2 regions of the Stenotrophomonas tuberculopleuritidis genome follow, and region 2 is predicted to be linked to the other one. Evidence: riboswitches for the same ligand, from Rfam matches in the RefSeq annotation. Region 2 holds a riboswitch; the other holds the start of a gene.

Region 1 (12,148 bases), 1.0 Mb from region 2:
CGCCAACCGGTCCAGCGCCTGCTGTCCATCGTCCACCAGCACATGCGGCACGCCCAGCTGCTGCAGGCGCCAGGCCATCATGGCCTGGTTGGTGGGGTGGTCCTCGATCACCATCACCCGTGATTGGCGCAGGTCCACCGGAAGCAGCGCGGTCTGCTCCTGCTCGGACTGCAGCGCCGCTACGTCTTCGCTGCGCGCCTCGATCAGCGACAGCAGCACCTCGACCCGGGTGCCCACACCGAGCGTGCTTTCCAGCCGCAGCTCGCCGCCCATCTTCTGCACCAGCCTACGGCAGATGCTCAGGCCCAGCCCGGTGCCGCCATGATCACGCTGGATGTAGGCACCGGCCTGGGTGAACGGTTCGAACAGGGTGGGCAGATGCTCGGGCGCGATACCGATGCCGGTGTCGACCACGCTCAGGCGCAGCGGCTGGCTGCCATCGTCCGCGCTCGGACCCAGCACTTCCAGCTGCAGCCGTACCGATCCCTGCAGGGTGAACTTGATGGCATTGCTGACCAGGTTGAACACGATCTGGCGCAGGCGTACACCGTCCACCTCATGGGCCTGGGCCAGCTGCGGATCGATCTCCAGCTGCAGCTCCAGGCCCCGCGCCGCGGCCTGCGCCGACAGCAGCCGGTGCACGCCTTCCAGCAGCGGGCGCACCGGCAGCGGCACCGGTTCCAGGCGCAGTGCACCCGCCTCCATCCGCGAGTAGTCCAGGATGTCATCGAGGATCTGCCGCAGCATCTGCGCCGAGTCCTCGATCACGCCGAGAATGCGCTGCTGTTCGGCATCCAGCGGCGAATGCGCCAGCACTTCCAGCATGCCCAGCACGCCACTCATCGGCGTGCGGATCTCGTGACTCATGGTGGCCAGGAACCGCGACTTGGCCGCCGCTGCCTGCTCCGCTTCGACCTTGGCCGCCGCCAGCGCATCGGCTTGCGCCCGCGCCTGGCTCACGTCCACCCAGTAGCCGCTCCAGGTCACCGCACCGGCCTCGGTGGAATACGGATGCGCCTGGCTGCGCACCCAGCAGGGCGGCCCATCGCCGCGGTGGATGCGGAACTCGAAGGACAGCGGTGCGAAGTTGCGCGCGGCCTGCTCGATGGCCAGCAGCACCTGTTCGCGGTCATCGTCATCGATGCGCGCCAGCAGGACCTGCGCATCGGCTTCGGCCTGCTGCGGGCTGATCCCGAACATCGCCTGCACGTCGCCGGCGATGAAGGGGAAACTCAGGGTGCCGTCTGCTTCACGGCGGGCCTGGTAGACGATGGCCGGCAGGTTGTCGGTCACTTCCGCCAGCCGCTGTTCCAGCACGCGGCGGCCGGCCACCTCGCGGCGCAGGCGCCAGTGGCCCACGCCGTGCACCACCATGCCGGTGGCCAGGATCAGCAACAGCGGAATGCCCCAGCGCAGCAGCGTGTCCCAATCCATGCCGTCGCGGTACTCCACCGACAGCCAGTCGCCCTGCAGGGCCTCGCGCCTGCGCGGGCCCAGCTGCAGCAGCAGGCGGTCGAAGGTGGTGGCAAGCGCAGCATGGCGGCGCTCCACCGCCAGGGCCAGCTGGTCATTGAAACCCGCGGGGGCGGCCAGCTGCAGGCGACCGGGGAAGCGGTTGCGCAGCAGCTGGTCGACCAGCGCCAGGTTGCCCACGTAGGCATCGGCCTCGCCATCGGCCAGCCGCTGCAGCGCCTGCTCGGTACTGCGCGCGGCGATGATCCTGGCCTGCGGCGCCTGCTGCTGGATGTAGCCGCGCACCCGCTCCGGATCGGACAGCAGCACGCGCTTGCCCTGCAGGTCCGACAGGCCCAGCATCGAAGGGCTGTCATGGCGGGTGACGATCACGTTGGGCACGGTGATGAAGGGCTGGCTGAACACCCATTCCGGTCCCAGGTAGCGCGAATCGGCGGGGATGCCCATCACCGCCTGCAGCTGGCCGCTGCGGGCCTTCTCCCGCACCTCGTACCAGTCATGGCTGGATTCGACCTGGAGGTTGGCGCCCGCCTGCATCAGCCGCTGCAGGTATTCATTGGCCAGACCGCTCGGCTTGCCGTCCTCGTCGGCAAACGACAGCGGCGCGGCATTGGGCGCGAAGCCGATCTTCAACGGCTGCTGCAGCACGCGCTTCTCGGCCTGGCTGAGCGCCAGCTGCGCCGACGCCGACCATTTCGGCGGAGGCAGCCAGCGCTGCGCCAACGCATCGCGCTGGGCCTGGCTGGTGGCGGCCAGCGCAAGGTCCAGTGCTTCCGACAGCGGCTGCTTGCTGTTGGGCACACCGAAGTGAAGCCGTTCCGGCGGCAGGTCGCTGGGACGCAGCAGCACCACGCCCTGCAGACGCGCGCTGGCGATCAGCTCGGTGGCCACATAGGCATTGCCGATGAAAACGTCGGCTTTGTCGTCTCTGACCATACGCAGCGCACTCAACGTGTCTTCTGCGACAAGCTGGCGTGCGCGTGGGAATCGCGCGCGCACCTGCGGGGCGGTCATGAAGTCCTGCTCGATCACCACGCGCAGCCCGTCCAGGTCCGGCATCTCCGAGGCACGCAGGTCCTGCGGGCGCCCGACCATGGCCAGCGGGGCCTCGGCATAGGCGGCGGTGTAGACCATGCAGCGGGTGCGCTCGGCGCTGAGCGCGATGTTCATCACTACGTCGATCTCGCCGCGGCATGCCGCATCCAGCACGGCTGGCCAATCAGGATAGCGGCGGGTCTCGATGCTCAGGCCGAGCTGACGGGTGAGAAGCGACAGGTAATCCGGGCCGAGGCCGACCTGCGTGCCGTCATGAATCGACTCGAACGGCGGCCAACCGCTGTCATACTGTCCGACGACGACAACAGGATGTGCAGCCAGGTAGTCGCGCTGGAGGGGGCTCAGCGGCAACGGACCCGGCGCCGGCTGGGCGGCGGCCGCCCAGCCCAGCAGGGTCATCAGCAGGATCACGCCACGCACGGCCCAGCTGCCCATCTGCGACGATCTCCTGGAAGTCCTGCCAGGGACCGCGACGGTCGCGGTCCGGCGTGCCGGTGCCATACTAGAGCATGACCTTGCGCATCATCATCGCAGACGATCACCCCGTGGTCCGCATCGGAACCCGCGCCGTCATCGAATCCAGCGGGGTCGGCAGGGTCGTCGGCGAGGCCGACAACGCCCAGGCGCTGATGGCGCTGCTGAAGAGCCAACCCTGCGACCTACTGGTCACTGACTATTCCATGCCCGGCAGCGTCCAGGCCGATGGCTTCGCCATGATCGGCATGATCCGCCGCCACCATCCGGACCTGCCGGTGCTGATGCTCAGCGTCTCCAACAACCTGGCCATCCTGCGCATGGTGCTCGACAGCGGGGTCCTCGGCCTGGTCGACAAGAGCTCGTCGATGGACGAGCTGCCGCAGGCCATCCAGGCGGTCTACCGGGGCCAGTCCTACATCAGCCGCAGCCTGCGTGAACGGGTCGAGCAGGCCGGCAGCTGGCGCATGCGCGAGGGCGATGGCAAGCCGCTGTCGCCGCGCGAAGTGGAAGTGCTGCGTCTGCTCGGCACCGGCATGACGGTGAAGGAGATCTCGCTGCAGCTGCACAAGAGCGTCAGTACCATCAGCCGGCAAAAGGGCGATGCCATGCTCAAGCTGGGGCTGAAGGGTGACGCCGAGCTGTTCGACTACCTGCGCGACGGCAAGATCTGAGACCGCGATCACAGTGGCGGATGCCCCGCGGGCGCCCCCTTTGATCGCTGGGCCATCTGTGCCATCATCAAGGGCGATGGGTTGTTCTTGCGAGGTCGAAGGAATCGACCGGCCCCTCACGACACTCCGCCTGGCCGGGGTGTTTCCTGCGTTGGCTTTCCTGCCCGACGCCCGCAATCCATGGAGAGGTGCATGTTGATTCTTCCCCCGTTCCGATCGGTCCGCGCGCAACCACGCCTGTGTGCGGGCGTCGCCTGCCTGCTCGTTTCGCTGCTTGCCAGCGCATGCTCCCCTTCGACCTCGACCGCGTCACCACAGGGCGCCCCCGCGCCACGACAGGATGTTGCCCCGATGCAGAGCTCCCCTACGCCCGCCGCCGCCGCAACGCCGCCCGATGCCGGCAGCGTGCTGTACTTCATCTACGACGTCGATGGCGACGGTGCCGTCTCCTATGAAGTCGCCAACGGCAGCGTCGCCTCGTTCTGGTTCGGCCATGCCTTTGAACTGGCCGGCACCCGCTACTACACCGGCTTTGCCTGGAACACGCCGCAGAAGTTCGGCAAGCCCGGCGAAGACGACGTCGGCCCGGACAGCCGGGTCACCCTCACCGAAGCCACCTTCACCCAGACCGGCGACAAGCCGGACCGTCCGTGGGTGCTGAAGGGCGCCGAGCGTTCGATCGGGTCGGTCGGTGCCTATGGCACGGCGCCGGAGATCGACAGCAAGCGCAAGCCGCAGGAATACCGCACCCCGGCCGGCAAGCTGGTGCTGGCGGTGCCGACCAGCACCTTCGCCACCGGCACCAGCGTGGAAAGCTACACGGTGCTGGTGTTCAACCCCGACTATGAAAAAACCGAGGACGGACAGGTCTGGAGCAGCCTCGGCACGATCATCACCGGCGAAGACAACTCGGCCGCCTGCGACGAGGGCCAGGTGATGCCGTGCGTCAGCAGCCAGGGCGCGCTGTCCTTCAGCGCCGGCGCCGGCAGCGACCTGCCGACCCTCACTGTCACCCCGTCCGGCACCACCGTCTCCGGCCCGGGCCAGACCCGTGCACTGGGTACGGGCGACGCCGTGCACTACACCTACGACGCAGCCACCAAGGCCTACGTCCAGAAGTAACCGGTTCGTTTACGCAGCACCTGTTGACCGACATGTTGATGACTCACGGATGAGTCCGGTTGGCGTATCGCGGCATCGCGCCGCTCCATCAACCCCAGAGGAAATGTCATGGCACAACGTGACTACAGCAAAAAGGAAGTTCTCGACATCATCGAGCAGGTCGCACAGCGCAAGGGCATCCCGAGCGAGGATTTCCTGCGCTTTGCCCACATCGAGACCGGTGGCCGCTTCGACGAGCGTGCGCACAACGACAGGACCGATGCCAAGGGCCTGTTCCAGTTCCTGCCGTCGTCGGCGCGCCAGTACGGCCTGAGCGGCCATGAGTACGACCCGACCCGCAATACCGAAGCGGCCGCGGAGATGTTCAAGCGCAACCTGGCGGACATGGAAAAGCGCCATGAGCGTACCGGGCACCCGTACCTGTCCGGCGAAGCCACGCCGACCGGCCTGGACCTGTACCTGGCCCACCAGCAGGGTGCGGCCGGCTATGGCTCGGTGCAGACCGCGATCGCCACCGGTACCTTCGGCGTGGTCCGCGACGGCCGCGGCAACCCGATCGACATGCGCCCGCGCATCATGGGCCAGATCGGCAGCGACGTCGAAGCGTTGACCGGCCATACCCGTGCCGAGATGCGCACGATGAACGATCGTGACCTGGCCAGTACCTTCGCCCAGTACTACGACCGCAAGTACGATGCGATCAGCATTCCGGAGAAGAACATCGCGCCGATCAGCGAGGCGCAGGCGCGCCCGGCCCCGGTGCAGGCAGCGCCGGCACAGCCGGTGACCCCGGCGGCGCAGGCCGCTGTGGCGGCCGGTGCGGCCACCGTGGCCGCCACTGCCGCCGCCGCCAATCAGGATGCGCCGGGTATCTCGCTGGAGGCCGCATACAACGCCGGCGTGAAGTACGACAACGTCAAGTACGCCATCAACATTGAATCCAGCCGGTACTACCGGGGCAACGGCATCACCGGCAAGAACGTCGACCAGGGCTACATCGATTGCTCCGGCTGGGTCGGCACGATGCTCAACAAGACCCAGGACGAGATCAACCAGAAGGCCGGCCGCGCCGTCTTCACCGATGCCGACAAGATCAAGCTGGGCTTCGCCGGCTCGGGCGGCATCGTGCATGACGCGTACAAGGACTCGGGCGTACTGCTCAAGCGCGACGACATCCTGGTGCCGGGCGCGCTGAAGGAAGGCATGGTCATCGGCCTGGATACCGCCAGGACCAAGCACGAGCACTGGAACGGCATCGACCACATCGTGATGGTGGTGCGCGACCCGAACACCGACAAGCTGCTGATCAGCCAGTCCACCGGCAGGCTGGGCGTGCATACCATGCCGGTGGAGGATTACCTCAAGCAGGTCAAGGACAACCCCGACTGGAAACTGTTCGCCTCCGACCCGCTGCACCAGGCGCGCGACCTGCTGGAGAACCGCAGCCAGCAGCAGGACCAGGCACAGGCCAGGGGCGCGGCCGGAGCAGCACCGACGGCGCAGGACAAGGCGCCGACCGGCAACGAGATCCACAGGCACGGCGCGCACAACGAAAGCGTACGCAGGGCGCAGGAAGACCTGGGCCACCTGGGCTATGTGGGGGCCGATGGCAAGCCGCTGGTCGAGGACGGCCGGCTCGGCCGCAATACCGAGGCCGCGGTGCGCCAGCTGCAGAAGGACAACGGCCTGACGGTGGACGGCATCATCGGTCCGAAGACCCTGGAAGCGATCAAGGACGCACGTGAGCGTCCGCTGCTCAACGACGAGCGCCACCCGCAGAACCCGATGTACAACCAGGCGGTGACGGGCCTGGAAGGCCTGCCGGCCGGCACCTTCAAGGACCGGCATGCACTGGAGGCCGCCGCCGCCGCGCTGACCCGGGAAGCCCAGGCCAGCGGCATGCAGCGCATCGATGCGGTGGTGCCGAGCAGCAACGGCGAGCGGATCTTCGCCGTACAGGGCACCGCCGGCGATCCGGCCGCCTGCCGCGCTGCGGTGGAAACCCGCGCGGCCAGTGAGCAGAGCCTGGCGTTCAGCAGCGGCGCGGTGCACGGTGCACCCAATGTGCTCCAGCAGCAGGACGCCCAGCAGGAGCAGGTGAAGCAGGCCCAGCGCAGCATGGGTCACTGAACCCCTCCGGCAGGCAGGCAAAGGGGCCGCGCAGTGCGCGGCCCTTTTTCCTTTCTGGCAGCTGAGCGGCGGGCGCGCTTTCAGCCTTGCTTCATGCCGCCTGCCGCTAGATGAATGCGCACGCCGCACGGGCGCCCACGCAATGTTCCGGCAATGTCCGGATCCCAGCGTGGAACCCACGGCAGCCGGGGCGCCCCGCGCCCTCCCTGCCCACCGTGGCATGCACCTCACAGGAGAACCCAACATGCTCAGCACTTCCGCACCCAGCTTCCGTGGACTGGCGATGGCCCTGGCACTGCTTGCCGGCATGGCCGTGGTCAGCGATGCCAGCGCGATGTCGAGGAAGGACAAGCGCACCGTGGTCGGTGCCGTCGTCGGCGGCGTGGCGGGCCACCTGATCTCCAACGGCGACCCGGCGGCCACCGTGGGTGGCGCCGTTGCCGGCGGCGCCATCGGCAACCTGACCACGTCCGACCGCCACGACCGCCGCTATGACGGGCGCTACGACCGTCGCTATGACCGTCGCTATGACCGTCGCTACGACCGTGGCTACCACCGCGGCTACGGCTACGATCGCGGATACGACCGGCGCTGGCAGCGCGACCACGATCGCCGCTACTACCACGATCGCGGCCGCCATCGCGGCTGGTAAGGCGCACAGCGCGCGCAGCAGCCCGGGCGGGCGGGTCCATGACCCGCCCGTTTGCGTCTGTGCCGCGCATGGCGTTGAATGCGCAGCCTCGGATGTTCCTTGGCAACCAGCGGCCGTGGCATGACTTCTTCCCTTCATCGCGTGCAGGGCCTCAACAACGACGAGGTCGCCGCCGACTGGCCGCCCATCGTCGCGGCCGACATCGCCGCGCTGCGGGCGCAGTTCCCGCAGCTGGCCATGAACGCCCAGCCGCGCTGGCACAGCCCGCGGCCGTTGTCTGCCGCCGCCCTGGTCGATGGCGTGCAGGGCCTGCTGTTCCTCAAGCGCCACCACCGCAGCGTGCGCAGCGCGGCTGTCCTGGAAGAAGAGCATCGTTTCATCGCGCACCTGGCGGCGGCGGGCCTGCCGGTGGCCTCGGTGCTGGCCGCCCGCAGCGGCCACACCACGATCGAACACGGGCCGTGGACCTACGAGCTGCACGCGCTGGCTGCCGGTGACGATCTGTACCGCGATGCCGCCTCGTGGACCCTGCTGACCGACACCGGGCAGGCGCGCGCGGCCGGGGCCATGCTGGCCCGCCTGCACCGCGCGGCGTCCGGCCATCGCGCGCCGCAGCGCAGCACCCATCTGCTGGTGGCACGCGATGACCTGATCCGTGCCGACGATCCCATCGCCGCGCTGAAGGCCGACCTCGGCCAGCGGCCGGGCCTGGCCCGCTATCTGGCGCGCATCCCCTGGGAAGCGCAGCTGCGGCGCGATGTGCTGCCGTGGCACAGCGGCCTGGCCGCACGCCTGCGCGACGAGCCACGGCTGTGGGCCCACAACGACTGGCATGTCTCCAACCTGCTCTGGCAGCACGGCACGGTCAGCAGCGTGCTGGATTTCGGGCTGGCCTCTCCCACCAGCGCAGTGTTCGACCTTGCCACCGCGATCGAACGCAACGCGGTGGCGTGGCTGGAACTGGAGCGCGGCGCCGATGCGGTGCGCATCGACGTGGCATTGGCCCTGCTGGACGGCTACCGCCAGGTGCTGCCGCTGTCGTCCGCGCGCGTGCACCTGCTGGCCGACCTGCTGCCGATCGTGCACTTCGACTTCGCACTGTCCGAAGTGGAGTACTTCGAGGGCATCACCGGCTCGACCGCCAATGCGGATGTGGCCTGGCAGCCGTTCATGCTCGGCCATGCGGCCTGGTTCCGCACCGCGCCGGGACAGGCGCTGCTGCAGGCGCTGCACGCGGCGGCGTGAATCCGGCGCCGCGGACTGCGCGGGGCGCGCGGCGGATCGACGCCAGGCGTCGCCTGAAGGGTGCCGGCTCGCAAATCCGTACCATTTGTAGTGAAATGGTCACCTGAAGCGGGGGTGCCTGGATCTGCCAGGCTGAGAGAGTCCCTTGGAACCTGATCCGGTTTGCACCGGCGTAGGGAGCTTTGAGCCACAGCCACACCCCCGTTCCGGGCCGGTGCAGCTGCGCGCCGTCGCTTCGTCTCCCTTGTTGTCTGAAGACGAATCGAATGAACCGTTCCCTGCGCCCCACCCTGCTCGCTGCCGCCCTCTGCGCCGCTCTGCCGTTGCATGCCAGCGACCTCGACAGCAGTACCGCCGACACCCCGCGCACGCCCACCGAGCTGGCCGCCGTGCGCGTGCAGGCCGGCAGGCCGGCTGCCGATACGTCGCGCGTCAATGCCTTCGGTGGCGGATCGTGGAAGGACACCCCGGCGTCGGTGAACGTGCTTGAACGCGATTACCTGGACCGTCGCCAGGTACGCTCGCTGTCCGAGCTGGCCAGCAATGACGCCTCGCTGGGCGATGCCTATGCGCCGGTCGGCTACTACCAGAACATCGCCATCCGCGGCTTCGCGCTGGACACCGCCACCGGCTACCGCTTCAACGGCCTGTCCATCGCCGGCGAGCAGCGGCTGGCGCTGGAGAACGTGCAGGCGGTGGAGATCCTCAAGGGTGAAGCCGGCCTGGCGGCCGGGGTGATGGCACCCGGTGGCATCATCAACTACATCGGCAAGCGGCCGGCCGAGGTGCGCACGGTCACCCTGGGCACCGATTCGGAAGGCTCGCGCTATGCCGCAGTCGATGTCGGCCACTGGATCACCCCGCGCTTCGGCGTGCGCCTGAACGCTGCATGGGATGCGTCCGATTCCTACGTCGAGCATGCCGATGGCCGCCGCAACTTCTATTCGCTGGCCGCCGACTGGCTGATCGGCGAGCGCGGCAAGCTGGAGGTGGATGCCAATTACCAGACCAGTTCGCAGCGCTCGGTCTCCGGCTACCAGCTGCTCGGCGCACGCGATCTTCCGCGCGGCGTCGACCGCGAATTCCTGCTCGGCTTCCAGCCGTGGCAGCGCCCGGTGGATATCGCCAGCACCAACATCACCGCGCTGCACACCTACGACTTCAACGACGCCTGGCAGTCGCGCGTGTCGGTCGGCCACAGCCGTTCGGTGATCGATGACAACGTGGCCTTCGCCTATGGCTGCTACTACGCCACGCAGTGCGCCGATGGCAGCGTACCGGGCAACTACTTCGCGCCCAATGGCGACTACGATGTCTACGACTACCGCAGCCCGGACGACACCCGGCGCAACCAGCAGGCACGCGCCGAGCTGCGCGGCCGCTTCCAGACCGGCAGTGTCGGCCACCAGCTGACCGTCGGTGCCGACTACTTCCGCCGCACCGTCGACAAGCGCCCCAGCGTCAACGAGTACGTCGGCACCAGCAACATCCACGATGCACAGGTGCCAGTGTTCGCGCCGTCGCCGCTGATGCCGGGCCTGTCCGCGCGGCGCCTGGACAGCCGTCAGACCGCCGTGTTCGCACTGGACCGGATCAGCTTCGGCGACGATTGGCAGTGGCTGGCCGGTGGCCGCTTCGTGCGCCTGGACGAACGTGCCTACGACAAGCGCGGCACCCCGCAGCGGCACAGCCGCCTGTCGCGCTTCCTGCCGCAGACCGCCGTGGTGTGGAAGGCGACCGACCAGCTCAATGCCTACGCCAGCTACGTGCGCGGCATTTCGCTGGGCCAGGAAGCGCCGTTCTGGACCAGCAACGCCGATACCTTCCTGCCGTCGGTGCAGTCGCGGCAGCTGGAAGTGGGCGTGAAGTACGTGCCGGTCGAGGCGCTGACCCTGGGGGCGGCGGTGTTCCGCATCTCGCAGCCCTACCAGTACGCCAAGCCAGACAGCAGCGATGTCGGCTACACCTTTGTCGAAGAAGGCACGCAGACCCACAGCGGCCTGGAGCTGACCGCCAACGGCCAGCTGACGGACGCGCTGCAGATCGTGGCCAGCGCCAGCGTGCTGCAGGCGCGCGCACGCGATACCGGCACGCCCACCCAGGAAGGCCATCAGCTGGTGAACGTGCCGAAGGTGCGCGCCAGCGTGCACCTGGCCTACGCGCTGCCGTTCGTGCAGGGCCTGGACGTGACCGGTGGCTGGCGCTATGCCGGCGCCAACGTGGCACGCGCCGACGGTGGCGTGCGCGCCCCGGACTACTCGGTGTTCGATGCCGGCCTGCGCTTCCGGCATCGCCTGCACGACCGTGCGGTGACCTGGAACCTGTCGGTGGACAACGTGTTCAACCGCTTCTACTGGCGCGATACCGGCAGCAGCGGCGGTGACTACTACCTGTTCCCCGGCGCACCGCGACAGGCCCGCCTGTCGGTGACGTTCGCGCTGTGAGCGGGGCAATGCTCGAGTGGAGCGCCGCGCTGTGCAGCATCCTCGGCGTCTGGCTGATGGCCCGGCGCCGGCTGGTCGCGTGGCCGGTGGGCCTGCTGTCGGTGACGCTGTACGGGCTGGTGTTCGCCGAAGCCAAGCTGTACTCGGACACCCTGCTGCAGGTGATCTTCGGCGGCTTCCTGGTCTATGGCTGGTTGAACTGGCGCCAGCATGCGGCCGAAGAAGGCAGCATCCGCATCGTGCCACTGGCGCGCGGCACGCTGCTGCGCGACCTTGCCATCGGCGTGAGTGGTGGTCTGGCCCTGGGTGCGGTCATGCACAGCTTCACCGACGCCGCGCTGCCTTGGCTTGATGCCCTGCTGACCGGGCTGAGCCTGGTCGGGCAGTGGTGGCAGGCACGCCGGCACGCGGCCTGCTGGTGGGTGTGGATCGCAGTGGACGTGGTGTATGTCGGCGCCTACCTGTTCAAGTCGCTGCACGTGACCGCCGCGCTGTACGTGTTCTTCCTCGGCCTGGCCGTGTTCGGCCTGCGCGCCTGGCGTGCGGCCGCGCGCGAACCGCAGGCGGCCCACGCCCGGTAGCGCCGGGCCATCATGCCCGGCGAATGCCGCAGCGCCGCCTGCGCGGGACGCCGATCTACCGGGGCGCCAGCACCAGGCCCAGCCTTAGCGGCTGGCGCATGTCGGCCGGCGGTGCTGCCTGCAACGGCGCGGCCTGCAACGTCGCGCGCAGGTCGGCGTCGACCTGCGCGTCGCCCAGGCTGACGAACTCCAGCTTCGAGATGCGACCGTCCACCCCGATCCACACGCTCACCGGCAACGGCGTCGGCGTGTCCGGGTGTGCCTGCAGCCATTCCAGCACGCGCTGCGCCTGCGGGT
Region 2 (12,148 bases):
GCGCAGCAGCGCGCCTTCGGCCGGGTGCAGCACCAGGTCAAGCCGGTATTGCATTGGGGATCTCCTGGCGGGCATGGGCGGGGTTGCTTTCCAGCATCGTGCTGTTGGCGGTGTTCGGCGGCACCAGCGGCCACACATTGGCGCGTGCGTCGATGGCCACGTGCAGCAATGCCGGGCCGGGCTCGGCCAGCAGCGCGGCCAGGCCGCCTTCGACGTCGTCGCGATGCTCGATGCGGGTGGCGGCGATGCCGAACACCTTGGCCAGGGCCACGAAGTCCGGGTTGTCGGACAGATCGATCTCGCTGTAGCGCTCGGCGAAGAACAGTTCCTGCCACTGCCGCACCATGCCCAGCGAACTGTTGTCCAGCAGCACGATCTTCACCGGCAGGCGGCAGCGGGCGATGGTGGCCAGCTCCTGCACGTTCATCATGAAGCTGCCATCGCCAGACACCAGCACCACCGTGCGCTCGGGGCAGGCGAACTGCGCACCCATCGCTGCCGGCAGGCCGAAGCCCATCGTGCCCAGCGCGCCACTGGTCAGGTGGTTGCGCGGGTGGTTGAAGCGGCAGTGCTGGGCCACCCACATCTGGTGCTGGCCGACATCGCAGGCGATCACCGCATCGGCCGGCGCCAGCTCGCTCAGGCGCTTCAGCAGCGCCGGCGCATAGATGTGCTGGCCGGGCGCGTCGTAACGCGCGATGAAGCGTTCGCGATGCTGGCTGCAGCGCCTGCGCCATGCCTCCTGGTGCGCCTTGGGGGAGGGGAAGGCGGCACGCAGGGCGCGGATGGCATGACCGACATTGCCGGGGACGGCGACATCGGCGCTGCGCAGCTTGGAGATTTCGTAGGCATCGGCGTCGATGTGGACGACGCGGGCGAACGGTGCGAACTCGGCCAGCTTGCCGGTGGCGCGATCATCGAAGCGCGCACCCAGCACCAGCAGCAGGTCGCTTTCCTGCACCGCCATGTTGGCCGCGCGGGTGCCATGCATGCCCAGCATGCCCAGCGACTGCGGGTGGCTGGCCGGCAGCGCGCCCAGGCCGCGCAGGGTCATCACGGTGGGGATGGCGCTGGCTTCGACGAAATCACGCAGGTCCTGCACGGCATCGCCCAGCGCGATGCCACCACCGGCGTAGACCACGGGCTTCTCCGCCGATGCCAGTGCGGCGATGGCCTCGGCGATGGCGGCCTCGGCCGGTGCCGGCGGTGGTTCGACACTGGCTGGCACGTGCGCGGGCAGATGACCGGCATCGGCCAGCTGCACGTCCTTGGGCAGGTCGATCAACACCGGGCCGGGCCGGCCCTCGCGGGCGATGCGGAACGCATCGGCGACCACGCGCGGCAGGTCGTCGACGCTGCGCACCAGCCAGCTGTGCTTGACGATCGGCATCGTCAGACCGAACACGTCCAGTTCCTGGAACGCATCGGTGCCCAGCAGCGGGGTGGCGACCTGGCCGGTGATGCAGACCATCGGCACCGAGTCCAGCATCGCGTCGGCGATGCCGGTGACCAGATTGGAGGCGCCCGGGCCGGAGGTGGCCACGCAGACGCCGACCTGGTTGCTGGCGCGGGCGAAGCCATTGGCGGCCAGCGCCGCGCCCTGCTCATGGCGCACCAGGATGTGCTTCAGCGACGAATCCACCAGCGCGTCGTAGAACGGCATGATGGTGCCGCCGGGATAGCCGAACAGCGTACGGACGCCTTCGGCCTCCAGTGCCTGGGTCAGCCAGCGCGCGCCGTTGGGCGGCGCGCTGCGAGGTGTGGAAGAGTTCATGGGGGAACCTTGCAGAGCGGGTGGGGGAGGCCGCGTGGTTACGCGGCCTGTCCTTGCAACCAGACCATCTTGGCGCGCAGTTCCTTGCCCACCTTCTCGATCGGATGCTCCAGGTCGGCCTGCTTGAACCTGTTGTAGTTCGGCAGGCCCGCTTCGTACTCGGCCACCCAGTTCTTGGTGAAGGTGCCGTCCTGGATGTCCTTCAGCACTTCCTTCATGCGCTCCTTGGTGCCGGCGTCGATCACCCGCGGGCCACTCACGTAGTCGCCGTACTGCGCGGTTTCGGAGATGAACTCCAGCATCCGCGAGATGCCGCCTTCGTAGAACAGGTCGACGATCAGCTTCAGTTCGTGCAGCACTTCGTAGTAGGCGATCTCCGGCTGGTAGCCGGCTTCGACCAGGGTCTCGAAACCGGCCTGCACCAGTGCCGAGGCACCACCGCACAGCACCGCCTGCTCGCCGAACAGATCGGTCTCGGTCTCTTCCTTGAAGGTGGTCTGGATCAGGTTGGCGCGGGCACCGCCGAGGCCGGCCGCATAGGCCTGCGCATGCTGCGCGGCCTGGCCGCTGGTGTCCTGGTAAACCGCCCAGATGCAGGGCACGCCACGGCCGATCTCGTACTCGCGGCGCACCAGTGCGCCGGGGCCCTTCGGTGCGACCAGCACCACGTCCAGGTCGGCGCGCGGCTCGATCATGCCGTAGTGCACGTTCAGGCCATGCGCGAACAGCAGGCAGGCACCCTGTTTCATGTTCGGCGCGAGCACCTCGTTGTAGAGCTTCTTCTGCACCATGTCCGGGGTCAGCACGGCGACCAGGTCGGCGTCCTTCACCGCCTCGGCCGGCGCGATCACGGTGAAGCCGTCGGCCTGCGCCTTGGCTTCGGTCGGGCCGCCCGGACGCAGGCCTACCACCACGTCGAAGCCGGATTCGCGCAGGTTCAGCGCGTGCGCGCGGCCCTGGCTGCCGTAGCCGATGACGGCGATCTTGGTCTGGGGCAGGTCGTTGGTGCTCATGGGGGAGGTTCCTTGCGGTGGGAAGAAAAAAAGAACGGCCGGTCGTCGAGGTGACGTGCCGGCCGGTCAGGGGAAAGCGGTGGAGGTGGTACCGCGCATCGCACAGGCACAGCCCCCACGGGGCATCGTGGTGCTGCGGGTCCGGGTTGTGTGGTTGGCGGTGTGCATGGTGGTTGCGTCTGAAACCAGGTCCTGAAATGAAAAAACCCGCACCGGGGCGGGTGCGGGTTTTTGAAGAGTTCCGGTGTGTCTGTTGCTTACACGCTGGCTCGTCCCGCACCTGTAGGTTGGGTAATAAGTACGAGCACAAGAATCGAACGCAGCGAGGCGGCGCCGGTGTCGGCGGCTTCGATGTGGGTTCGCGGTGGCGTGTTGTGATGCAACATGTGATCGAGAGAAACACAGCCATTTTGGCGCTGTCAACCCTGGTGACCGATTTTTCTTCGGTTTCGCGTGCATCCAGTGCAAACGCTTGTGGCAGAAGGATGGTTGCCGCTGAAAGTGTTTCAGTGAACCGGAATTCACTCTTTTCAGGGCGCTTTTTGCGCGGATTCCGCGGCGACCGGCCGCTGTGCCAGGCATGGCCCGGCGCCACTGGAACGATGACCGGCGGGCGGTGATCGCCGCCCATGACCTCTGCCTGATTCCAGGTGCAGGCCGCAGCAGCGAAGATCGGGGATCACCCCTCCCTCGGACCCCGACCGTGTCCCGATGCCTCGCCCGTTCCCTGCTCGCCGCCGCCGTGCTGGCTGCCGTGCCCACGCTGACCCTGGCCGCCGATCGCATTACCGGCCATACCTTCGCCACCCGTTCGGAAGTGATCGCGCCCCATGCGATGGCCGCCACCTCGCAGCCGTTGGCCACGCAGATCGCGCTGGACGTGCTGAAGGGCGGTGGCTCTGCCGTCGATGCCGCGATCGCCGCCAATGCGGCATTGGGCCTGATGGAGCCGACCGGCAACGGCATCGGCGGCGACCTGTTCGCCATCGTCTGGGACCCGAAGACGCAGAAGCTCTACGGCTACAACGGCTCGGGACGCTCACCGAAGTCGCTGACGCTGGCCGAGTTCCAGCGCCGCGGGCTGAAGGAGATTCCCGCTACCGGCCCGTTGCCGGTGTCGGTGCCCGGCGCGGTCGATGGCTGGTTCGCCCTGCACGAGCGTTTCGGTCGCAGGCCGATGGCCGACAATCTGGCCCCGGCCATCCGCTATGCCCGCGAAGGCCATCCGGTGGCCGAAGTGATTGCCTACTACTGGGATCGTTCGGTGCCGCGCCTGTCGAAGTACCCCGGCTTCACCGAGCAGTTCACCATCGACGGCCATGCCCCGCGCAAGGGCCAGATGTGGAAGAACCCGAACCTGGCCAGCACCCTGCAGAAGATCGCCGACGGCGGTCGCGACGCCTTCTACAAAGGCGAGATCGCCCGCACCATCGGCGACTACTTCAAGGCCAACGGCGGTTACCTGAGCTACCAGGACATGGCCGACCACCACGGTGAGTGGGTGGAACCGGTCAGCAGCAACTACCGCGGCTACGATGTGTGGGAACTGCCGCCGAACAGCCAGGGCATCGCCGCGCTGCAGATCCTCAACGTGCTGGAAGGCTACGATTTCTCGAAGATTCCGTTCGGCTCACCCGAGCATGTGCACCTGTTCGTGGAAGCGAAGAAGCTGGCGTTCGCCGACCGCGCGCGCTTCTATGCCGACATGGCGTTCCAGCCGGCACCGGTGCAGAAGCTGGTTTCCAAGGAGTACGCGGCGCAGCGTCGCGCGTTGATCTCGATGGACAAGGCCCTGAAGGAAGTGCAGCCGGGCACCCCGAAGCAGCTGGAAGAGGGTGACACCATCTACATGACCGTGGCCGACGCCGACGGCATGATGGTGTCGCTGATCCAGTCCAATTACCGTGGCATGGGCAGCGGCATGGCACCGCCGGGACTGGGCTTCATCCTGCAGGACCGTGGCGAGATGTTCGTGCTGCAGAAGCACCATCCCAACGGCTACGCGCCGGGCAAGCGACCGTTCCAGACCATCATCCCGGCGTTCATCACCAAGGGTGGCAAGCCCTACGCCAGCTTCGGGGTGATGGGCGGCGCGATGCAGCCGCAGGGCCATGCGCAGATCGTGATGAACCTGGTGGACTTCGGCATGAACCTGCAGGAAGCCGGCGACGCACCGCGCATCCAGCACGAAGGTTCCACTGAACCGACCGGGCAGGCCACGGCAATGAGCGATGGCGGTGAAGTGAATCTGGAAACCGGATTCCCGTATGAGACGGTGCGCGCACTGATGCGCAAGGGCCATCGCGTGGTGTTCGCCGATGGGCCCTATGGCGGCTACCAGGCGATCCTGCGTGATCCGGAGACGGGCGTGTATTACGGCGCGTCGGAGAGCCGCAAGGACGGGCAGGCGGCGGGCTACTGAAGTTTCCCGGCCAACGGGCGCAGCCCCCTCTGCGGTGGTGGTGGTTTCAATGATGCTTGGCTTGGCCGGGCGGGCGGGTTGTCTGGGGGACGCTGCAAGTACGCCCATGTAAGCTCGGTCGCCGCATGCTCGTGTGCGCTGTCCTGCGCACACGAGCAAGGCGCCATCGAGCCCCATGGGTGAGGGCGCTTTGCTTGCGAGGCACTGCTTCGCAAGCGCCCGAACGCCCAGCCGCCAGCGGCTGGGCCGGGCTGGGGGTTTACGGCGTGTCCTGCCCACCCACTCCGCCCCACCCAACCAGCAGAAAACCAGAGCCGCTCTGGCTCTCGAACTCGCTCTTGCTTGAAAGAAAAGCAGTGCAGCCGCAGGCTGCAAAACACCATCTTCAATCCTGATCCTGCGCGCGCGCCGCCTCCGCCTGTGTTTCCTCCTGCGCCGCCATCTCCCGCGCGATCCACGCATCGATCATGTGCCGCTGGCGCTGCGTCTGCCGCCGCTCGCGCGTGTACTCCTGGTCCAGCACCCGGTACAGCGACACCATCACCAGCACCATCAGCAGCGCGAACGGCAGTGCCGCAATGGTGATCATGCCCTGCAGTGCATCCAGGCCACCGGCCAGCAGCAGCGCCGCAGCGATCAGCGCGACGGCGATGCCCCACGCCAGCTTGCGCTTCAGGGGCGGATCACCGGCCTCGTCCGTGGACATGCTGGCCAGCACCAGCACCGCGGAGTCGGCCGAGGTGACGAAGAAGATCATCAGCAGCACCAGCGCCACCACCGCCAGCATCAGCGAAGCCGGCAGGCTGTCAAACAGGGTGAACAGCACGGTTTCATAGCCGTTGCCGAGCGCCTGCACCAGATCGGCATGACCGAAGATCTGTGCCCACAGCGCCGTCCCGCCGAACACGGCGAACCAGAAGAAACCCAGCAGGGTCGGCGCCAGCACCACGCCGATGACGAATTCGCGGACGCTGCGGCCACGCGAGATGCGGGCGATGAACGAGCCCACGAACGGTGCCCACGAGATCCACCAGGCCCAGTAGAAGATCGTCCAGTCTGCGACCCAGGTGCTGCCCGAGAAGGGCGACATGCGCAGGCTCATGGTGACCAGCTGGTTGAGATAGGAGCCCAGCGTGGTGGTGAAGGTATCGAAGATGAAGCCCGTCGGCCCCAGTACCAGCACGGTGGCCGCCAGCAGTGCGGCCAGGGCCAGGTTGAAGTTGGACAGCCATTTCACCCCGCGCTCGACACCACTGGCGGTGGACGCCATGTACAGCACGAAGGCGATGGCGATGATGGTCATCTGCATCGGCACCGTGGCCTGCAGCCCGAACACGCGCTCCACACCGGCCGCGATCTGGATGGTGCCGAAGCCCAACGTGGTGGCGACACCGATCGCGGTGGCGACCACGGCCGCGATGTTGACCACGCGGCCGATCCAGCCGCGATGGTGGCGGCCGATGATCGGCTGCAGCATGTCGCTGACCAGGCCACGGCCGTTGCGGTTGAACTGGAACCAGGCCATCGCCAGGCCGATCAGCGCATAGATGGCCCAGGGGTGCAGGCCCCAATGGAAGAACACATAGCGCATGGCTGCACGCGCGGCGTCCATGCTTTCGGGCGCAAGTCCCTCCGGGGGCTTGCTGAAGTGCGAAATCGGCTCGGCCGCACCCCAGAACACCAGGCCGATGCCCATGCCGGCGGCGAACAGCATCGACATCCAGCTGGCCCGCGAGAATTCCGGCTCGGCGTCTTCACCGCCGATGCGCAGGTTGCCGAAGCGGCCGAACGCCAGGTACATCAGGAACACCAGCGCCAGGAACACGACCAGCAGGTACAACCAGCCGATGCCGCGGATGAGTTCACCGAGGATGCTCTGCACCACGGCATTGAAGGGCCCCGGTGCAACGCCGGCGAGCAGCACCAGCAGCAGGACCAGTGCGATGGAAACGCGAAACACCATGAAGGGGCTTCTCCGATCAAGGGATTGAGGGGAGCGAGCAGAGCTTGCAGCGAAGGGCCGGCGGCTGGGGCACATACCGGGCAGGGGCGCTGCATACGGCGGAGGAAACGCCGGTGGCAGTGGCCCGATGCGTCTACACGTTACTGAACGCGGCGTCACGATTGCGTTAATGACCCGCGGCCGCGCCACGCGAGGGGCGTGCTGTTCGCAGCAGGGAGCCGCAGCTCGGCGGCGGACAGATCCAACCCGCAATGCGCGTGCTGTGTGCTCTAATGCACGGCAAGAAGCGGGGGTACCGCGGCCTGGTGGCCACGGTTGAGACAGTCCCTTGGAACCTGATCCGGCTCATACCGGCGTAGGGAAGCTTTGCAATGCAACCGCACCCGGCCCCCGCCCAGGGAGTGTCCGTGCGCGGGCGCAGTGCGCCGCCGCTTCGTCCCTGACCTTCCTGGACGATGCCCGATGAACGCACAGCCCTCCGCCCTGCAGCAACAGGCCCAGCAGCTTTCCGAAACCGTGACCCGGCCGATTCCCGGCTCGCGCAAGATCCATGTGCCCGGCTCGCGTCCGGACATCCAGGTGCCGATGCGGGAAATCGCGCTGACCCGCACCCCGACGGCGTTTGGCGGTGAAGAGAATGCACCGGTGACTGTCTATGACACCTCCGGTCCGTACACCGATCCGGCGGTGCGCATCGACCTGTCGACCGGGCTGCCGGCGCTGCGTCGTGGCTGGGTGGAAGCGCGCGGCGATACCGAGCAGCTGCAGGCCCTCAGTTCGTCGTTCGGCCGCGACCGCGAGCACGATCCGAAGCTCGACGGCGTGCGTTTCCCGGCCCGCAGCCTGCCGCGCCGTGCGCGCGCAGGTGCCAACGTCACCCAGATGCACTACGCGCGGCGCGGCATCATCACGCCGGAAATGGAGTTCGTGGCCATCCGCGAGAACCAGCGCCTGGATGCGATCCGCGATACCGCACTGCTGCAGCAGCATCCGGGCGAGGCGTTCGGTGCGTCGATCCAGAAGATCATCACGCCGGAGTTCGTGCGCGAGGAGATCGCCCGCGGCCGCGCGGTGCTGCCCAACAACATCAACCACCCGGAAAGCGAACCGATGATCATCGGCCGCAACTTCCTCACCAAGATCAACGCCAACATCGGCAACAGCGCCGTGTCGTCCGGCATTGCCGAAGAAGTGGAGAAGCTGGTGTGGGCGATCCGCTGGGGCGGGGACACGGTGATGGACCTGTCCACCGGCAAGCACATCCATGAGACCCGCGAATGGATCATCCGCAACTCACCGGTGGCGATCGGCACCGTGCCGATCTACCAGGCACTGGAAAAGGTCGACGGCCGCGCCGAAGCGCTGACCTGGGAGATCTTCCGTGACACCCTGATCGAGCAGGCCGAGCAGGGCGTGGACTACTTCACCATCCATGCCGGCGTGCTGCTGCGCTACGTGCCGCTCACCGCCAAGCGGGTCACCGGCATCGTCAGCCGCGGCGGCTCGATCATGGCCAAGTGGTGCCTGGCACACCACAAGGAGAATTTCCTCTACACGCATTTCGAAGAGATCTGCGAAATCATGAAGGCCTACGACGTGACCTTCTCGCTGGGTGATGGCCTGCGCCCGGGCTGCATCGCCGATGCCAACGATGCAGCGCAGTTTGGTGAGCTGGAAACGCTGGGCGAGCTGACGAAGATCGCGTGGAAGCATGATGTGCAGACCATGATCGAAGGCCCTGGCCACGTGCCGATGCAGCTGATCAAGGAGAACATGGACAAGCAGCTGCGCGAATGCGGCGAGGCGCCGTTCTATACGCTGGGCCCGCTCACCACCGATATCGCGCCGGGTTACGACCACATCACCAGTGCGATCGGCGCGGCGATGATCGGCTGGTTCGGTACCGCGATGCTCTGCTATGTCACGCCGAAGGAACACCTGGGCCTGCCCAACCGGCAGGATGTGCGCGACGGCATCATGGCATATCGCATCGCCGCCCACGCGGCAGACCTTGCCAAGGGCCATCCGGGCGCACAGGTGCGCGACAACGCCTTGAGCAAGGCGCGTTTCGAATTCCGCTGGGAAGACCAGTTCCATCTTGGCCTGGACCCGGAGAAGGCCAGGGAATTCCACGATGAAACCCTGCCCAAGGATGCGCACAAGCTGGCCCATTTCTGTTCGATGTGCGGCCCGCACTTCTGCTCGATGAAGATCACCCAGGACGTGCGCGACTATGCCGAGAAGGGCATGCAGGCGAAGTCGGAGGAGTTCCGCGCCGCCGGTGCCGAGGTGTACCAGCAGCGGTGATCCCGCCTGGGCAGCGCCGGGCCATGCCCGGCGCGACCGGCGCCTCACATCCTGCCCGGCTATGCTCGCCCCATCGCCCAGGGGAACAGGACGCCATGCCCATCGCCACCACCACCCGCTGGCTGGCCATTGCCCGCCGCCATCCCTCGGCATGGCTGCTCGCCGCGCAGCTGCTGGCGGTGCTGCTGTACCCGGCGCTGGACGACACCGCGGCCGGCCGCGCAGCGCTGGGGGTATTCGGCATGGCGGTGCTGGGCCTGGCGTTGTGGGTGGTACAGCGCAGCCCGCTGGGTACCTGGCTGGCCCTGCTGCTCGCCCTGCCGGCGGTGGTGTTCTCGCTGGCCGCAGCGCTGCTCGACCGGCCTGCGCTGGGTACCACCGCCCAGCTGCTGGAAAGCCTGCTGTACTTCTATACCGCCGGCGCGCTGATTGCCTACATGCTGCAGGATCACAAGGTGACGCGTGACGAGCTGTTCGCCGCCGGGGCCACGTTCACCCTGCTGGCGTGGGCATTCGCATTTGCCTTTGCGGTGTGCCAACAGTGGTATCCGGGCAGTTTCCAGGGCGCCGGAAGCGGGCCGCAGCGCACGTGGATGGAACTGCTTTATCTCAGCTTCAGCTTGCTGTCAGGGGTGGGTTTGAGCGACGTGGTTCCGCTGCACCCGCAGGCGCGTGCGCTGGTCATGCTGGAGCAGTTTTCCGGCGTGATGTACGTGGCCCTGGTGGTTTCACGACTGGTCGGACTGACCATGCTGCGGCGCTTCTGAAAATGAACGCCAGATAAAAATTTCGCGCCCGAAAGGGCGCGAATGGTGAGGCTTATTATGTGAATGCGTCGGCGAGAGAGAGCCTGATGTCGACCACGCGATAGGCGAGGTAACCTGCATAGGCTAGTATTCCGGGGCTTCGTTTTTTTTGCGGTATGCGCCGATGCTTTGTGCGGAATCTGGCTTCTTGCTGTGCCAAGGACGGAATCATGCCGATGGCGAACAGTGTCCGCGACCTGTTTCTCCCATTTAGCAGCGAATGATCAGCAGCGAAACCCCATCGCACGAACCCGATCGCATCCGCGTCGGTGACTGCATCGTCACTTTGTCCTCGCGCGAGGTCGAAGTGGTCGGTGCGCGTCGCCCACGGCGGCTGACGCCGAAGGCGCTGGGTGTGCTGCGCGCGCTGCTGCGTCAACCCGGTCGCGTGGTCACCCGCGACGAGCTGTTTGCCGAGGTGTGGCCGGACACGCTACCGACCAACGACGTGCTGACCCAGGCCGTGACCCAGCTGCGCAAGGCCTTCAGCGGCGGCGATGACAACGGCCAGGCCTACATCGAAACCATCGCCAAGACCGGGTATCGCCTGCTGGTGCCGGTGCAGGCGCTGGACGATGCCGAGGGCGATGCGCTCGGCGCAGCCGACGCCGGCGCCGCAGCGCCTGTCCCTGCCGCACCGGCAACCGCCGTGGCGCGCGCCGAGCCTGCCCGCCGCCGCTGGCGATACCTGCGCCGACGCGTGTTGCTGGTGCTGGGGGTGGCGATGCTGATCGCGTTGCTGGTGCTGAGCGTGCTGCTGCTGCGCCAGCCGGCGCCGCCGAGCTCGCCGCTGGATGCGGCGGTGGAAAACGGTACGCGGGTGATCGGCAGCCCCGCGAGGCCCTATCGGCTGATCACGGCAACGTCGGGTTTCGAGACCTATCCCACGCTGTCGCCCGATGGATCGCAGGTGGCCTACGAAGGCGCCAACGACGACGGCAAGGGCGGCAGCGCGATCAAGGTGCAGACCTCCGGCAATGCGCCGGCGCGCCAGCTGCTGGCACCGCCGGCCGGGGCCAGTGACCGCTTCCCGAAATGGTCACCGGATGGGCGCGAGATCGCGTTTGCCCGCTTCGGTGCCGATGCCAGCTGCCAGGTGCTGATCGCCAGTGCCACCGGCGGCGCCGTGCGCCAGGCCACGCGCTGCGACGGCACCGAACTGCTGAGTTTCGACTGGACGCCCGATGGCCGCGGCCTGGTGTTCGGCAGCATGGTCGGCCGCTACGCCCATCGCGGCATCCGCGTGCTGGATCTGGCTAGCGGGCAGTGGCGCGCACTGGACTATGCGGTCGAGCAGGATGACTTCGACTATGCGCCGCGCTATTCGCCCGATGGGCGATGGCTGGTGTTCGTGCGCAACCCGCAGCTGGGCGACCTGTGGCGCATGCCTGCCCAGGGCGGTACGCCCGAGCAGCTGACCACCGAGTCGGCCGAGCTGCGCGGCTGGGCCTGGCTGGGCGATGGCCGGCATATCGTGTTCGGCCGTCGCGTGGACAGCGAGGCCCGTCTCTACTACCTCGACGTGGAACGCCGCACGCTGCGCGATGCGGGGCTGGACGATGCACAGTGGCCGGCGGTCTCGCGCCGCGGCGACATGCTGGCATTCGTCCATCGCCGTGCCCAGTTCGGCGTGTTCAGGATGCCGCTGCAGGGGGGCGATGGCGAACGCCTGTTCGCCTCCAGTGGCCGCGATGGGCAGCCGATGGTCGCGCCCGATGGGCGGCAACTGGTGTTCAGTTCCGATCGCTCCGGCAGCTTTGCGCTGTGGTGGGCCGACATGCAGCGGCCGGAGTCGCTGCGGCCGATCGAAGGGCTGCGCCCGGAAGCGCGGCAGGCCCCGGACTGGTCGGCCGACAGCCGCCG

Evidence for each region. Region 2 has a riboswitch for thiamine pyrophosphate ahead of thiC (phosphomethylpyrimidine synthase ThiC). Riboswitches for the same ligand answer to the same signal wherever they lie in the genome.
Region 1: linked by a shared signal. The riboswitch ahead of Q5Z10_RS00845 (TonB-dependent siderophore receptor) and the one ahead of thiC (phosphomethylpyrimidine synthase ThiC) in region 2 are both predicted to bind thiamine pyrophosphate.

The regions. Positions count from the first base shown of each region.
Region 1 is NZ_CP130831.1:193,995-206,142, reverse strand. Features, by position in the region: gene Q5Z10_RS00875 (ATP-binding protein) at 1-2,964, opposite strand, end outside; gene Q5Z10_RS00870 (response regulator) at 3,039-3,677, shown strand; gene Q5Z10_RS00865 (hypothetical protein) at 4,029-4,799, shown strand; gene Q5Z10_RS00860 (peptidoglycan-binding protein) at 4,908-6,929, shown strand; gene Q5Z10_RS00855 (glycine zipper 2TM domain-containing protein) at 7,174-7,581, shown strand; gene Q5Z10_RS00850 (phosphotransferase enzyme family protein) at 7,702-8,826, shown strand; TPP riboswitch at 8,927-9,022, shown strand; gene Q5Z10_RS00845 (TonB-dependent siderophore receptor) at 9,093-11,270, shown strand; gene pnuC (nicotinamide riboside transporter PnuC) at 11,279-11,851, shown strand; gene Q5Z10_RS00835 (hypothetical protein) at 11,907-12,148, opposite strand, start outside.
Region 2 is NZ_CP130831.1:3,874,941-3,887,088, reverse strand. Features, by position in the region: gene Q5Z10_RS17805 (ACT domain-containing protein) at 1-54, opposite strand, end outside; gene ilvG (acetolactate synthase 2 catalytic subunit) at 38-1,774, opposite strand; gene ilvC (ketol-acid reductoisomerase) at 1,813-2,787, opposite strand; gene ggt (gamma-glutamyltransferase) at 3,491-5,209, shown strand; gene Q5Z10_RS17785 (BCCT family transporter) at 5,595-7,172, opposite strand; TPP riboswitch at 7,451-7,552, shown strand; gene thiC (phosphomethylpyrimidine synthase ThiC) at 7,635-9,479, shown strand; gene Q5Z10_RS17775 (ion channel) at 9,575-10,246, shown strand; gene Q5Z10_RS17770 (winged helix-turn-helix domain-containing protein) at 10,506-12,148, shown strand, end outside.